4 regions of the Agrobacterium sp. DSM 25558 genome follow, and region 2 is predicted to be linked to each of the others. Evidence: predicted binding sites of a transcription regulator. Region 2 holds the regulator's gene; each other region holds the start of a gene.

Region 1 (4,193 bases), on a different contig from region 2:
GGTCAAGGAACGCATTGTCGAATATCTGGCCGTGCAGGCCCGTGCTTCGAAAATCCGCGGCCCGATCCTGTGCCTCGTTGGTCCTCCAGGCGTTGGTAAGACCTCGCTTGCGAAGTCCATTGCCAAGGCAACCGGTCGTGAATATGTGCGTATGGCCCTGGGTGGCGTTCGCGATGAAGCGGAAATCCGCGGCCATCGTCGGACCTATATCGGCTCCATGCCTGGCAAGATCGTCCAGTCGATGAAGAAGGCGAAGAAATCCAATCCGCTCTTCCTGCTCGATGAAATCGACAAGATGGGCCAGGACTTCCGTGGCGATCCGTCATCTGCTTTGCTGGAGGTGTTAGATCCGGAACAGAACTCCACATTCATGGACCACTATCTCGAAGTGGAATACGACCTGTCGGACGTCATGTTCGTGACCACCGCCAACACGCTGAACATTCCAGGCCCATTGATGGACCGTATGGAAGTGATCCGCATTGCCGGTTACACGGAAGACGAAAAGCGCGAAATCGCCAAGCGTCACCTGCTGCCCAAGGCAATCAAGGAACATGCGTTGCGCCCGGAAGAGTTTTCCGTCAGCGACGATGCCCTGATGGCCATTAGCCAGCAATATACCCGCGAAGCCGGTGTTCGCAGCTTTGAGCGTGAGTTGATGAAACTCGCCCGCAAGGCAGTGACCGAAATCATCAAGGGTAAATCGACGTCTGTTGCCGTTACGGCTGCGAACATCAACGATTACCTTGGTGTTCCAAGATATCGTCACGGTGAAGCAGAAGGCGAAGATCAGGTTGGTGTCGTTACCGGTCTGGCATGGACGGAAGTCGGCGGCGAATTGCTGACGATCGAAGGCGTCATGATGCCGGGCAAAGGTCGCATGACCGTGACCGGCAACCTGAAGGAAGTGATGAAGGAATCCATTTCGGCGGCGGCATCCTATGTTCGCTCGCGCGCTGTGGATTTCGGGATCGAGCCGCCTCGTTTCGACAAGTCGGACATCCACGTTCACGTTCCAGAAGGTGCGACACCGAAGGATGGTCCATCCGCAGGTGTTGCTATGGCAACCGCCATCGTTTCGATCATGACCGGTATTCCTGTGGACAAGAACGTTGCGATGACGGGCGAAATCACCCTTCGCGGTCGTATCCTGCCCATCGGCGGTCTGAAGGAAAAGCTGTTGGCAGCGCTTCGTGGCGGCATCAAGAAGGTGCTGATCCCTGAGGAGAATGCCAAGGACTTGGCCGAGATTCCTGACAACGTTAAGAACGAGATGGAAATCATCCCGGTCGCACGCATGGGTGAAGTTCTGCGTCATGCGTTGGTGCGTATGCCAGAGCCGATCGAATGGGATGGCAGCATCGAGACGCCTGTAATTGCAACTGTTGAAGGCGTCGATGATGCGGGTCAGACAATTGCGCATTGAGTTGCGACCGCAGATCATGATGCTAAATTAGCACAAAATCGTCGAAAGGCTGGCAGAAATGCCAGCCTTTTTTGTGAAAAGAACTCTGGACCCCTTGTTTTTCAGGCCATTCCGGCGCTTTTGGGTGGCGGTGCGCGAATAGATAAGTATTCTGCGCCGATCCAATTTGAGTCGTTTCAAACCATTGAAAGGGGTGGAAACATGAACAAGAATGAGCTCGTTTCTGCAGTTGCCGAAAAGGCTGGTCTTACGAAGGCTGATGCCGCATCTGCGGTCGACGCAGTTTTCGAAACTGTACAGAACGAACTGAAGAGCGGTGGCGATATTCGTCTCGCTGGCTTCGGCAGCTTTACTGTCAGCCGTCGCGAAGCTTCGAAGGGTCGTAACCCATCCACCGGTGCAGAAGTCGATATTCCGGCTCGCAACGTACCAAAGTTCTCCGCAGGCAAGGGCCTGAAGGAAGCTGTAAACTCCTAAGTTTCAAGAGGCTGTTTGCCCGCGGCGGGCGAACGGTTTCGAGGTCTACGAGGAAAATTCGGCTGTTTGCGCAGTTTTGCGAAAGAACGCCGATGAAATGCGAAAAGCCCGGCTTCAAGCCGGGCTTTTTGTTTATCATCACCTTCTGATTGTCATTGGCCTGTCACGTCCATGTCGCAAAAGCCCCCTCATGCATTTTTCCAGTGCACTGAAGGGGACACCATGACATTTCGTTTTTCGAGTGCTGCGTTGACCGCAGCGCTTTTTGCTTCCGCCGCATTTCCCGTCGCCGCCGAACAGGTCTTCAACCGCGTCTCGTCGTTTCCAGTCGCGTTGAACCTTCCTGCCGATAAGGATGAGAAGACGACGACGTCTGCAGAAATCATCACGGCCAGCGAAGATGGCAATACGCTGATCTATTCCGACAGCCCGCTTGGCGGCATCGGTTTCGTTGACATCAAGGATGCAAAGGCTCCAAAGGCCCTTGGCGCGCTGATGATGGATGGCGAGCCGACCTCGGTTACGGTATCAGGTGGAAAAGCTCTGGCGGGCGTCAACACGTCTGAGAGCTTCGTGAAGCCGTCGGGTAAGCTGGTCACGGTCGATATCGCGACCAAGAAGATCGAGGCGAGCTGCGAACTCGGGGGTCAGCCGGACTCCGTTGCCGTTTCTCCGGATAAGAGCTTCGTTGCCATTGCCATCGAAAACGAGCGCGATGAAGAGGTCAATGACGGCGCACTTCCACAGATGCCCGCAGGCTTCCTCGTCACCATCGGACTGAAGGATGGCGCGCCGGATTGCTCGACGCTGAAGAAGATCGACGTCACCGGTCTTGCCGAAATCTCTCCTGAGGATCCAGAGCCGGAATTCGTCTCTATTAACGCCAATGGTGAGATTGCCCTGACGCTTCAGGAAAACAATCATATCGTCATCGTTGACGGCAAAAGCGGCAAGGTCACGAGCCATTTTTCCGCCGGTACGGTTGATCTGACAGGCATCGATACCAAGACCGATGGTCAGCTGAAGTTCACCGACAAGCAGGACGCGCGCAAGCGCGAGCCGGACGCCGTGAAGTGGCTGGACAACAACCGCATCGTCATCGCCAACGAGGGCGACTGGCAGGGCGGTTCGCGCGGCTTCACCATTTTCGACAAGACCGGCAAGCTGCTTTACGAAGCAGGCTCCTCCTTCGAGCATGCGGTTGCGGCCATCGGCCATTACCCGGAAAAGCGCTCAAAGGCGAAAGGTATCGAGCCTGAAGGCTTGGAAGCAGCAACATTCGGCAACGATAAGTATTTCTTCGTTCTAGCCGAGCGTGCATCTGTCGTCGGCGTTTACAAGGACACGGGCGGCGAGCCACAGCTGACACAGATACTTCCATCGGGCATTTCCCCTGAAGGTGCCGTCGCCATTCCATCGCGCAACCTACTGGTCACCGCCAACGAAGCCGATCTGGTGGAAGACGGTGCAGCACGCTCGCATGTCATGATCTATGAGCGTTCGGAAGGGCAGGCGGCTTACCCGCAACTCACCTCGGTCACAGTCGATGGTGCACCCATTGGCTGGGGCGCTCTGTCCGGCCTCGTGGGTGATGCGGAAAAGGACGGCATTCTCTATGCCATCTCCGACTCCGTCTACGGTAACCAGCCGTCGATCTATACGATCGACGCAACCAAGAAGCCTGCCGTCATTACCAGCGTCCTGCGCGTCAAGCGTGACGGTCAGCCAGCGCAGAAGCTGGATATGGAAGGCATCACGCTGGATGGCAAGGGCGGCTTCTGGGTCGCGTCCGAAGGCAACAGCGACAAGCTCGTTCCACATGCGCTTTACAACGTCACCGCCAAGGGTGAGATCAAGACCGAAATCGCTCTTCCTAAAGACCTGCTGGAAGGCGAAACCCGTTTCGGCTTTGAAGGCATTACCCTGATCGGCAAGGGCGATGACGCCACGCTGTGGATGGCCGTTCAGCGCGAATGGGGTAAGAACGAAAAGGGCATGGTCAAGCTGGTGTCCTACAATCTGAAGTCCAAGGAGTGGGGTGCCGTGCACTATCCGCTGGACAAGACCAAGGATGGTTGGGTCGGCCTGTCTGAAATCACCGCCCACGGCGACAATGTCTACATCGTGGAGCGTGACAACCTGATCGGCGACAAGGCAAAGATCAAGAAGCTGTACAGCGTCGCGATTGCCGACCTGAAGCCCGGCAAGATCGGCGGCGAGCTGCCGTTGGTCAAAAAGACCGAAGTCCACGACTTCCTCCCCGACCTCAAGGCTCAGACAAACGGCTACG
Region 2 (4,193 bases):
TATGGTCCGCGCATCCACGGTCTCGCCCGCAACAAGGCGGATATGGACCAGATCGTAGAAGCCAGCCTGCAGAAGGCCGGCCTTTGGAACGAAGCGAAGGATCGGCTGCACGAATCCGGTACCGGTCTGTCCGGCGGTCAGCAGCAGCGTCTTTGCATCGCCCGCGCCATTGCCGTTTCGCCTGAAGTCATCCTCATGGATGAGCCTTGCTCGGCGCTGGACCCGATTGCGACTGCCAAGGTCGAGGAGCTGATCCACGAACTGCGCGCAAACTATACCATCGTCATCGTCACCCACTCCATGCAGCAGGCGGCCCGCGTGTCTCAGCGTACCGCCATGTTCCACCTCGGCCATCTGGTCGAAGAGAACGATACCGACAAGATGTTCACCAACCCGGATGATCAGCGCACGCAGGACTACATCATGGGTCGCTTCGGCTGATCCCATTGTCTGTTGTGTGATGAGACATCCACGCCAACCCGCTTGAGCCTGGTCAGGCTTGCGGGGCGGCGTCACGAAACTGGAGAATTCGACCATGCCGACACATTCCCACATCATGTCCGCCTATGATGACGAGCTGAAGTTCCTCACCCGCCGGATCGCCGAAATGGGTGGCCTTGCCGAACAGATGTGCGCCGACGCCGTGCGTGCGCTCGTCAATTCGGACTCCGCCCTGGCGCAGAAGGTGATCTCGGACGACACCATTCTGGACCATGCCGAACGCGAAATCGGCGACAAGGCGATTGTCACCATCGCAAAGCGCCAGCCAATGGCCGCAGACTTGCGTGAAGTCATCGGGACGCTGCGCATCGCAGCCGATCTCGAACGCGTGGGCGATCTTGGCAAGAACACCGCCAAGCGTGTTCTGGCCGTTTCCGGCACCGGCGTTCCGCGCAAGCTGGCGCGTGGCATCGAGCATCTCTCGGAGCTGGCTCTGGTCCAGCTCAAGGAAGTCCTCGACGTTTACTCGACCCGCTCCGTAGAAAAGGCCCAGGCCATCCGTGAACGCGACGAAGAAATCGACGCGATGTACACATCGCTGTTTCGCGAACTGTTGACCTATATGATGGAAGACCCGCGCAACATCACCACCTGCACGCATCTTCTCTTCTGCGCCAAGAACATCGAGCGCATCGGTGACCACGCCACCAACATCGCCGAAACCATCTACTACATGGCCACCGGCAGCCAGCCGGAAGGCGAACGTCCAAAGGACGATAGTTCCAACACGCTCGGCGCAGTCACCGAGTGAATTCCTTATAAGACTGGCGGAGTCCCTAGCCATGGTGCCGAAAATCGCAGTTGTCGAAGATGAAGAGGCGTTGAGCGTTCTTCTTCGATACAATCTGGAATCCGAAGGTTACGACGTGGATACTATACCGCGTGGTGACGAGGCGGAAATCCGCTTGCAGGAACGCACACCGGATCTTTTGATCCTGGATTGGATGCTGCCGGGCGTTTCCGGCATCGAGCTTTGCCGCCGTCTGAGAATGCGTCCTGAAACCGAACGGCTTCCGATCATCATGTTGACGGCACGCGGTGAGGAAAGCGAGCGGGTGCGCGGTCTGGCCACCGGTGCCGACGACTACGTGGTCAAGCCCTTCTCCACGCCGGAACTGATGGCGCGCGTCAAGGCCATGTTGCGCCGCGCCCGCCCGGAGGTTCTGTCTTCGGTTCTGAAATGCGGTGACATCGAGCTGGATCGCGAAACCCACCGCGTTCACCGCAAGACCCGTGAAGTGCGGCTCGGACCAACCGAATTCCGTCTGCTGGAATTCCTGATGGTGTCTCCCGGTCGAGTTTTCTCGCGCTCCCAACTGCTTGATGGCGTATGGGGTCACGATATCTATGTGGATGAACGCACTGTAGACGTCCATGTCGGCCGCCTGCGCAAGGCGCTCAACTTCTCCAACATGCAGGATGTCATCCGTACCGTACGCGGCGCGGGTTATTCCATGGAAGCCTGATATGGGGCAGGGAGCATTGGTTTGCTCCCACCAGAAAACCGAGATACGTCATGCTAATCTAAATATAACACCGCTCCGAAAGGGGCGGTGTCTTGCGTTATCTTGTCCCGTGAAAGTACCACAAAGCCCTTTCGGGTCGGGCTTTTGGGATCGATATGAAAAGCCCGTCAAACCCTAAATTGAAAATTTCGGAATTATAGGTTTGACTATAGGGCGATAACCGTCTATCAATGGCTCATCGATCTTTTGCTTGCTGAGCTTTGGTTACCGCGCGATTAGCACCGCGCTTTGAACTAACCCTTCCTTTCAAAAAAATCGCTGTACTCGCACGTAGGGCTTCTGTCCTGCGATCTATAACATATGCTTTGAAAGGGTTCATTATGACCACAGGCACAGTAAAATGGTTTAACTCCACCAAGGGCTTCGGCTTCATTCAGCCTGACAACGGCGGCACAGACGCATTCGTACACATCTCCGCTGTAGAGCGTGCAGGTATGCGCGAAATCGTTGAAGGCCAGAAGTTGAGCTACGACCTTGAGCGCGACAACAAGTCGGGCAAAATGTCTGCTTGCAACCTGCAGGCTGTATAATACGGAATCTGCTTTCCATTGACCACGGATGTACTGGCACTGTTGAAAGCATGAGACCAATCGAGGTCAGGCAGGTTGCCTGGCCTTTTTTTGTGCCGCTCGGCGGCCAAGCGCTTGAAGGTATTGCATCGTCGAGATGCACGAATACGCTTCAGGGACTAAATCTGCGTATCGTTCTTTTTAAAAAATCGATTCCGATTTTCAGTGCGATGCGGTAAGAAGGGAAATCCATGTCTGACGCTCACAGCAAATCTCGCAAGCAGGCTGAAATCGCCTTCGGTGCCACGCAATCGCAGTTTTTTGCGCGCGGCCGTGCCGTTGATGAACTCAACTCCATTGCCCAGGCTCGCGACGAAAAGACCATCCGGTTGCGCGAAGCGCGGCTTGCGAAAGAACTGGACGACAGCATGAAGCCCGCAATCATCCCAACGAAACGCGCCAAAAAATCCTGACCCCCGGTCGGCGTGACGCATCAACTGGAATAGAGATTTGAGAAACACTAGAAATATCAAGAACAACGAAGTTTCCGAACGTCGCGGCGCTGCCGCGGAAGCCAAGGCCGCTCTGTTGAAGGCCTATCGCGAAGCCAAGGAAGCTGCCGCACCGACGCTCGAAGCAAAGCAGGCGGAGCAGATTGCTGTTGCCGAAGCACGCAGAGCGCGTCAGGCTGAACGAGACGCGCAGAAGCGCGAGGAAAAACGTCGCCTTGAGGCAGAGGCCGCAGAACGCGAAGCCGAGCTTGCAGCTGCAGCAAACGCTGAAGAAGACGCCCGCAAGGCGGCTGAAAAAAATCGTATCGCCCGCGTCGTTGAAGACGAAGCGGCCCGCAAGGCAGAACGCGACCGTCGTTACGCCAACCGCAAGGCCCGCCAGGGCTGAAGCATTCACCCGGGATCCAGCAGCCGTTCATGCGAAGGGCTGCGATCCGGCGGGTTGGATCATCTCATCGCCGTGCTGCTGAAGCACGTTGCGCCCTGCGGCTTATGCCGCAGGCAGGCCTTGCACCTTGCAGAAATCGTCGAGGACGTTTCCAACGAAATGCCTCTCCATCTGCCGTGACATTCTCTCACAAAATATAATAGCTATGTGACTGTGAGACACAGTGCTGGATGGATGACATGAATACATGGCGTCGGAAGGCTATCGAGGCCGCACCCGATATCCGTAAACATATTGAGCAGGCTTGGTCGCCGATGGCGGCGTGGATAGAGCTGCGCGTGTTGTTTGAAGACTCTGTGAAAAGCGGAGACACAGAAAACCCCGACTTATCCTGGATTACGCACGCTATTGTCTCGCAGCACCGCATAACGAGATCAACACTGCCGTCACCGTCGGCTTTATCGAGCATTTGGCTGAAGACGACGAGGTGCGAAGCCGCCTGCCGGAGCTTATCACGGCGCAAGACGTGCACGAGTGGCGTGATATCTTGGCTTATCACAGAGATAGCGGGGTCATTGATGCGCTGAGCAAAGCTTGCCTGCGCCATCAAAAGCACACGGCAAATTCCAGGCATTAAAAAAGCGGGCCAATGACCCGCTCTCCTCTTAAAATGTTGTAATCTTTAGGCTCTACGGCGTTCGCTGACAGGCTGGTAGGCCATCTTCGCGTGGAATTTGCAGTAAGGCGAGGACTCGTG
Region 3 (4,193 bases), on a different contig from region 2:
GCCTAGCACCGTCGGTCACGATGTCGGCTTTGGAGCCGGTGACATAGGGCGCGTAGAGCTTGACGTTTGCATAGCCTTCCAGCGCGTGGCGCTGCATATCGTTGAAACTGTCAATGAAACCTGGACGGCAATCAGGATAAATGAAGTGGTCGCCACCATGAACGGCAATGGCAACGGCGTCTGCCTGCTGGGCAGCAGCCAGGCCGAATGCAATTGTCAGCATAATGGCATTGCGGTTGGGAACGACCGTCGAGCGCATTGTTTCTTCGGCATAATGGCCATCGGGCACCGCGACGTCATCCGTCAGCGCGGACCCTGTCAGATGCGCGCCAATGGTGCGGACGTCGATGATGTGGTGTGGAACACCCAAGCGGCTTGCACAGAGCGCTGCGAAGTCCAGTTCCTTTTTATGGCGTTGGCCATAATCGAAGGAGACGAGTGCGATAAGTTCGTTTTCGGCTGCAATTTTATGCGCAAGCGAAACGGAGTCCAATCCGCCGGAGCAGATGACGATGGTTTTCATAGGTTGGATCCCTTGTTTTGACCGGGTGGGCTGCGACCGGATTACGGTTGCGGCTTTTAGCGCAAGTCGGGATCGTTGTGAAGAGGCACCGGCCTTTTAGGACCGGCACCTCTATGAAAGGTGATGCGCCGGTTATTCTACGATGACGGACAGTGTGGTGCCGGTGTAGACCGGGCGTACCGTCACGCCGCCCGTTTCAATCGACGCAAAGTTGCCACTGAGACCATCCGTCGACAATACTTCGAATCTCGATCCAGACGCCGGAGCATCGTCCTCGAAATTGAGTTGAAGTACCGCTCCGTCGATGACAGCCTTGCCCTTGATGTGCAGCGCAGTGTGCTTCGCATCCAGAGAAAGCGTGCCACCCGTCTGGCTGTAATCGCCGGTGACATTCACTACTTCTGACGCTGCAAGCTTCAGCGTTCCGCCAGACACCAGCACGCTGCCGGTTCCAAGCGCTGTGCTGGATGCAGCGGTCAGTATTCCGTCCTTCAGTATAGTACCGCCGGAATAGCTGTTGGCACCGTCAAGATCCAGCGCACCCGTTCCGGTTTTCACAAGTCGGCCCGGCCCGGAAATATCGTTAGTCCAGCGATCTTGCGCATTGAACCCGCCAGCTGCGGCATTCATCGTCACGGTCACATCACCATTGAACGAACCGTAACCGGAGGCGGCGGCAACAAGGTTGATCCGGCCCCAGCCATTGCTATCGTCCAGTAGAGGATAGCCGGATTCTATGCCTGTGGAGAAGAGAACCGCGCGTCGTTGTGCATCGTCCAGATAGGGAAGGCGGGTTTCCAGCAGCACCTCGGCACCTTCAGGCACCACCATCGCAGCTTGCGGTGCAGCCGTGTCCCGGCTGAATGAGTAGGTCATACGCTTGCGGAAATCCGCCTTGTTGAGCGCGTCATTGGCAAATCGGTCAGTGGAAATATCAGCACTATGGGCATAGTCCCTCAAGCTTTCCCCCTGCGGAAGACGTTTGCTCAAATAGGCTTGCACCTCGTCATGCGCAGCCTTCTTTGCATCCGCCAATTTCGGATCATGTAAAATGGCAGCAGCGATGGCCGTCGCGGTGATCCGCCCGCCGATGACATCGAGCGGTGAGTGCATGCCCGCCACGATACGGGTATCACCCAGCTCGGATGCCTTGGTCAGCAATTCCGAAAAACGCTCGGGAACGGCGTAAGCATAGGCGATGGCCGAGAGATAGGCCGCGTTGGTATGCCCACTTGGAAAGCCACCATCTTTGGCGCGACCGCGATTTTCACGCGCATATCGCAAGGCAGGCACCGTGACGTCAGGCTCGGTCTCGTAGCGCTCGAATGTCTTGTCACCGATGGTTTCGGTGCCTGTTTCGATGACTTCGCCCTTGGCGTTCATACGCCAGGGGCGTGGTGTCGAATAGAAGTACTTCGCTGGCGACGTCGTCCCTTCCGGACCACGCATCAGCTTCATGAAGGCGACGAAATCTTTCAACTTGGAATCCGGCGCACCAGCCTCCGTGCCCTTATCGTCTTCCCGCTTGGTGATAACCTCATTGACGTTGAAGTCATCAAGCGTGTGGTTGATGGTGGTGGTGGCACCCGCGCCCTCGCGGTACCAGTCAGCCAACGGCCCAAGGCCTTCGATCACGCTATAACCCTGTGAACGACGGTCGTTCAGATAGGCATTGAGAGCTTCCGCATCCGTACGGTTCTTGCCGGTGACGGACAGAACATAGCGCATGTTTTCAATCCAGATATCCGGATTGAGAACTTCCACCTTGCTGTAATCGGTCGGACCATCGCCATTGGCACCACCGTCGGCCCATTTCTCATCACCCAGCGTCCAGATACGATTGAAACCGGACAGGAGTTCAATGACCGGATTGTCCTTGTCATCATAGGCGCGAACCTCTTCGCCCTTGGCATTTTTGCCTGTCTGGTTGTGATAGTTTTCGGTGATCGGAAGTGGATACTGAACAGGTGGGGTTGGTACGCTGATTCCGAAGCCGACACCTGAAGGTTCAGATGTGTCGAAAGCTTGGGCATGGGAAGCGATGCCGAACGCTGCCACGGATGCCAGCAGCGCTGAACGAAGCAAGGGGAACGCGCCCAAATTGGCCATGACAGCCTCCTTATTCATTTTGTACAAATTGAGTGTGCAACAGCAGATGTCGCCAATGGTCGGCAAAATGCCCATGGTTGATGACAGTTTGATTACAGCATTCAAAGTTTGATCGGAGCTGGCGTTCGCTCTTCGATCATGCCATGCGGTGGCGACCAATGGGAAGCATGATGGGCCTGCCCGATGTGGGGTCTTCTATGATGCGGCTTTCCAGACCGAAGACTTCGCGGACGTTTTGTTCTGTCAAAACCTGTTCAGGCGTACCGGTGACATGAAGACGTCCCGCCGCCATTGCAACGAGGTGATCGGCATAGCGGGCAGCAAGGTTGAGGTCGTGCAGGACCATGACGATGGTTGTGCCCCTGATATGGTTCAGGTCGGTCAGAAGATCGAGAACCTCCACTTGATGGCTGATATCCAGAAAGGTCGTCGGTTCATCCAGCAGAAGGATTTCGGTTTGTTGTGCAAGCGCCATGGCAATCCAGACCCGCTGCCTCTGTCCGCCCGAGAGTTCATCGACCGGGCGCTCTGCAAGCTCGAAGGTTTTCGTCGCGTCAAGTGCTGCCGCAACGGCTTCGTCATCCGCACTGGTCCAGCGTGACAACAATCCCTGATGCGGGTGCCGTCCACGGCTGACGAGATCGGCAACAGTTATGCCTTCTGGTGCTATGGGAGATTGCGGAAGCAGGCCCAATGTCCGCGCCAGCTTTCTGGGCGGCGTGCTGTGAATGGACTTGCCGTCCAGAAACACATGTCCCCGGCGCGGAGAAATGAGCCGCGACATGGTGCGCAGAAGCGTTGATTTACCGCAGGCGTTGGCACCGACGATGACGGTGATCTTGCCCGGCGGAATGGTCAGATCGAGGCCCTCAAGTATGACGTTATCGCCATAACCGGCGGAGAGCTGGCTGGCAGTCAGGGAATGAGCGGTCAAAGCGAGCCTCCGGTCCGGTTGACGCGTATGATCAGGAAAATCAGATAGGGTGCGCCCAGCGCGCCTGTGACCACGCCGACCGGATAGCGGCTTGGTAGCAGAAATTGCCCGGCGTAATCTCCGGCCAGCACCAGCAATCCGCCGATCAGCGCTGCGGGAATGAGCAGAGAACCGCTGTTGCCGACGATGCGGGCTGCGATCGGCCCTGCAAGAAATGCGACAAAAGCGATCGGTCCCGTGACGGCTGTCGCAAAGGCAATCATGCCAACGGCTGCGACGATCACCACGATGCGGGTGATGCCGACACGCACGCCAAGCGCCGCTGCCGTATCATCGCCCAACCGTAATGCCTCCAAATCCCGGCGGCGGCTAAGCAGCAGGCCGCCAAAAACGATCAATCCCAGCAGAAGCGGAAGTGCTTGAGATAGCTGTGCGCCGTTAACGCTTCCCGTCAGCCACCGCATTGCCTCTTGCAGGTTCCACGCGGGTGCAGTGGAGAGGATGTAGGCGATGATGCTCTCCAGCATCGCGGAAACGCCGATCCCGACGAGGATGAGCCGCGTTCCCGCAACACCGTTGCGAGAAGAGAGTGCGTAGACAGACAGCGCTACGCCTAGCCCCGCGACC
Region 4 (4,193 bases), on a different contig from region 2:
GTCTGCTTTTCCGAGAGGTAGACGACGACGATATTGTCCGGCCAGTCCGAATCCGACGAGCAGAACGGGCAAAGCGCCATGGGGATTTCCGTCAGCACGAAAAAGGCGGCCTCTGCCTTTAAAGGAGGAGCCATAAAGCCCTTCATGCGGATTTCCTTGCCGGTCAACTGTTTCAGCTTATCGGAAAATTCCAGTCCTAGAACGCCGATCTTGCCATACATCTCATCGAAGGTGAGTGGCGATGGTGCAGCGAATGCACGCCCGGCGCAGAGCGTTACCCCCGATAGAGCGGCGAGTTTGAGCGAATGCCTGCGCGTGAACATGCGGGAATGGTGCGCCATGACGATCTCCAGTTCGACCTGTCCGGTATAGTCTGAAACGAGGACGATCCGGCCCGCATGATGCGAGCCGGACCACGTAATGTTCAAGCGTTCTTACTGCGTCTGCTTGGTGCCAAGAGCGAAAGCATCGGCCAGCACGCGGTAGACGTCGCTCTGCTCCATATATCCCTTGAACTCTTCCGAGCCTGGGCCTGTGGACTGCAGAACGATGTCGTCAACAGCGTGAACGCCGCTGTCGCCATCCTTGGGAATGTTGCCCTGGACGAAGACTGCGCCGGGTACGTTCTTGTAGGCTTCGTTGGCGATGTATTCCTTCTTCTCGTTCTGGATTGCCGGAACGAAAGGACCATCCATCTTCGGACGGAATGTTTCATAATGGTCAGGGCCATTATTGGCATTCAGGAACAGGCGGCGGCTGACGTCGATCCGGTCAGGGTAACCATCGCCATCCTTGTCTTCGTAGTTCGGGAAGCCGGCTTCGGCATAGGTGCCGACCTTGGCACGCATTTCATCGCCTGGCTTTTCGTCATCGACGGTTCCGATGATGGAGACGCCGTGCGTGTGGTCACCGGTGACGACGATCAGCGTATCGGGGTTCTTCGCAGCGAATTCACGTGCAACGCCAATGGCCTTGTCGAATTCAATAGTTTCAACGACGGCGCGATCCCAATCCAGCGGGTGAGACATCTTGTCGATATTGGCAGCTTCGACCATCAGGAAGAAGCCTTCCGGGTTTTTCGACAGCTCACCAAGCGCAGCAGTGGTCATATCGACCAGGCCGGGCTGATTCGGAAACTTGTCGACGGTGCCCTTTTTGAGGAAGTTGCGGTCGAGAACGGTATCCATGTTGCCGGTGTGGAACAGGCCGAGAAGCTTTCCGGTGTTGGACCCTTCTGCCTTTTCAAGCTCGCTCTTGTCGGTTGCCAGCGTGTAGCCTGCATCCTGGAACAGCTTGATATAGTCTTTGTCGTCCTTGCGCTTCGAACCGGGGGTGTCCTTGCCGAGGAAGTAGGCAGAGCCACCGCCGAGAACCACGTCTGGCTTGACATCGAACATCATGCCGGTGATTTCGGCCTTGTCCCCGCGCTTGCGGGTGTGAGACACAACGGCGGCAGGTGTCGCGTCCTGCAGTTCCGATGTCGTCACGATGCCGATCGACTTTTTCGTCTGGCGGCGAAGGGCTTCTGCAAGGGTTTCGACCTTCGGGTCATCGAGGCTTGCTGGTGTGCGGTCGGCATAAACGCCAAGAGCGTTCACGGCTGTCTTGTGGCCGGTCATGTAAGCCGACATCGTGTTGGCACTATCGGTCGCTACAGCTTCTGTAGAAGACGTACCGATGAACGCCATACGGTCCATCTCGTCCATGTTGAGACGGCCGTTTGCCTTGCCTTCGGTCATGCCCTTGGACATGATGCGGGCCGCTGTGCGGTGCGCGACGGAAAGACCATCACCCAAAAGGAAGATCACGTTCTTGGCCTTTGGTGCTTCACCTGTGCCATAAACAGTCCATGTGACGTTTTTAGTTTCAGAACCGGCAGAAACTTCAACTTTGTAATCGCCAGCCTTGGCAATCTTCAAACCGCGCAATGTAACGGCAGAACCAAGGACCTTGTCCTCTTTGCCCTTTTCTTCGGCTGTGAAGGTGACGTCGGCGCCGAAGATAGCCTTGTAGTCCTGGCCATTGACGGTAATCTTGACGTCTTCAGGCTTTACGACATTCTTGAACTCGACTTTGAAATCAAAAGGAGAGCCGGTGAGAATCGTTGCTCGATCAAGGGGATAGACCGTTGCTGCCTGTGCAGCACCGGCAAGAACGGTGGTGGCAACGAATGCGGCGAAAAGTTTGCGCATGATAACCTCTAAAGAGTGATGTTTTATGGAAAGGCTTCCCGCCTATAGGGATTGCGCATGACAGAGACATGACGGTTGGCGGGAATTTTTCGGTGCCGTACAACCCGGTTGTTTCTCATTATCAACGTATCCCGGGTCGTTGTGACACCCAATGCGTTTTGTCAGCAGGCGCATTTCTTGATTTTTGCTGCGATGGACACATCTATCCGCCTTGCAGCGGGAAAAATCGCTCCTTATATACCCCCCAGAACAGCGTTGAAGAATGCTGCACGAACACGAAGACCATCCAAGTCAAGGAGTTGTCAGTGGAATGCCTCACGGGGTTCCGACAACTCGCTTCAAGGAGAGAAGAAAATGGCAAAAGTAATCGGTATCGACCTTGGCACGACCAACTCCTGCGTTGCAGTGATGGACGGCAAGGATATTAAAGTTATTGAAAACGCCGAAGGCGCGCGTACGACACCTTCCATGGTTGCGTTCAGCGATGATGGCGAACGTCTGGTCGGCCAGCCTGCAAAGCGTCAGGCTGTTACCAACCCAACCAACACATTGTTTGCCGTAAAGCGCCTTATCGGTCGCCGTTACGAAGACCCGACTGTCGGTAAGGACAAGGGCCTCGTTCCGTTCGAGATCGTCAAGGGCGACAACGGTGACGCATGGGTACAGGCGCAGGGCAAGGGTTACTCGCCTTCGCAGATTTCGGCCATGATCCTTCAGAAGATGAAGGAAACCGCTGAATCCTACCTCGGCGAAAAGGTCGAGAAGGCCGTTATCACGGTTCCTGCTTACTTCAACGACGCGCAGCGCCAGGCAACCAAGGATGCAGGCCGCATCGCTGGTCTTGAAGTTCTGCGCATCATCAACGAGCCAACGGCTGCTGCCTTGGCCTATGGCCTCGACAAGAAGGAAGGCAAGACGATTGCCGTTTACGACTTGGGTGGCGGTACCTTCGATATTTCCGTTCTGGAAATCGGCGACGGCGTTTTCGAAGTAAAATCCACCAATGGCGACACGTTCCTTGGCGGTGAAGATTTCGACATGCGTTTGGTCGAATATCTGGCCGGCGAATTCAAGAAAGATCAGGGCATCGACCTGAAGGGTGACAAGCTTGCGCTTCAGCGCCTGAAGGAAGCTGCTGAAAAGGCAAAGATCGAGCTTTCGTCTTCGCAGCAGACCGAAATCAACCTGCCTTTCATCACGGCAGATGCGACCGGTCCTAAGCACCTGACGCTCAAGCTGACGCGCTCCAAGTTCGAAAGCCTCGTGGACGATCTCGTTCAGCGCACTGTTGCACCATGCAAGGCAGCGCTGAAGGACGCCGGTCTGACGGCAGCCGAGATTGAAGAAGTTGTCCTCGTCGGTGGCATGAGCCGCATGCCCAAGGTTCAGGAAATCGTCAAGCAGCTGTTCGGCAAGGAGCCACATAAGGGTGTGAACCCGGATGAAGTTGTTGCCATGGGTGCCGCCATTCAGGCGGGCGTTCTGCAGGGTGACGTCAAGGACGTTCTGCTTCTCGACGTAACGCCTTTGTCGCTCGGCATCGAAACACTGGGTGGCGTCTTCACACGTCTGATCGACCGTAACACGACGATCCCGACCAAGAAGAGCCAGACCTTCTCGACCGCTGAAGACAGCCAGTCTGCCGTGACGATCCGCGTCAGCCAGGGTGAGCGCGAAATGGCTGCCGACAACAAGTCGCTTGGTCAGTTCGACCTTGTTGGCCTGCCACCAGCACCCCGCGGCGTACCGCAGATCGAAGTCACCTTCGATATCGACGCCAACGGCATCGTGCAGGTATCGGCCAAGGACAAGGGCACCGGCAAGGAACAGCAGATCCGCATCCAGGCATCTGGTGGCCTGTCTGACGCCGACATCGAAAAGATGGTGAAGGACGCCGAGGCCAATGCCGAAACCGACAAGAAACGTCGCGCCGGTGTAGAAGCCAAGAACCAGGCGGAAAGCCTGATCCACTCCACCGAGAAGTCCGTGAAGGAATATGGC

The links. Region 2 encodes PhoB, which activates phosphate uptake and scavenging genes when phosphate is short. Its sites were predicted from a motif close to TGTCATNNANCTGTCAT; they were not measured.
Region 1: a site for PhoB is predicted at 2,054-2,070, ahead of DSM25558_RS02005 (esterase-like activity of phytase family protein). Genes of this name have one in related genera too.
Region 3: a site for PhoB is predicted at 2,713-2,729, ahead of DSM25558_RS05735 (acid phosphatase). Genes of this name have one in related genera too.
Region 4: a site for PhoB is predicted at 2,250-2,266, ahead of DSM25558_RS03860 (alkaline phosphatase). Genes of this name have one in related genera too.

What each region holds. Positions count from the first base shown of each region.
Region 1 is NZ_FMUD01000001.1:394,799-398,991, reverse strand. It holds gene lon (endopeptidase La) at 1-1,426, shown strand, start outside; gene hupB (DNA-binding protein HupB) at 1,628-1,903, shown strand; gene DSM25558_RS02005 (esterase-like activity of phytase family protein) at 2,126-4,193, shown strand, end outside.
Region 2 is NZ_FMUD01000014.1:62,166-66,358, reverse strand. It holds gene pstB (phosphate ABC transporter ATP-binding protein PstB) at 1-441, shown strand, start outside; gene phoU (phosphate signaling complex protein PhoU) at 536-1,252, shown strand; gene phoB (phosphate regulon transcriptional regulator PhoB) at 1,284-1,967, shown strand; gene DSM25558_RS13595 (cold-shock protein) at 2,348-2,557, shown strand; gene DSM25558_RS13590 (hypothetical protein) at 2,788-3,009, shown strand; gene DSM25558_RS13585 (DUF6481 family protein) at 3,047-3,436, shown strand; gene DSM25558_RS13575 (GcrA family cell cycle regulator) at 4,119-4,193, opposite strand, start outside.
Region 3 is NZ_FMUD01000004.1:168,788-172,980, forward strand. It holds gene queC (7-cyano-7-deazaguanine synthase QueC) at 1-523, opposite strand, end outside; gene DSM25558_RS05735 (acid phosphatase) at 656-2,632, opposite strand; gene DSM25558_RS05740 (ABC transporter ATP-binding protein) at 2,769-3,566, opposite strand; gene DSM25558_RS05745 (FecCD family ABC transporter permease) at 3,563-4,193, opposite strand, start outside.
Region 4 is NZ_FMUD01000003.1:41,516-45,708, forward strand. It holds gene DSM25558_RS03855 (hypothetical protein) at 1-341, opposite strand, end outside; gene DSM25558_RS03860 (alkaline phosphatase) at 435-2,192, opposite strand; gene dnaK (molecular chaperone DnaK) at 2,547-4,193, shown strand, end outside.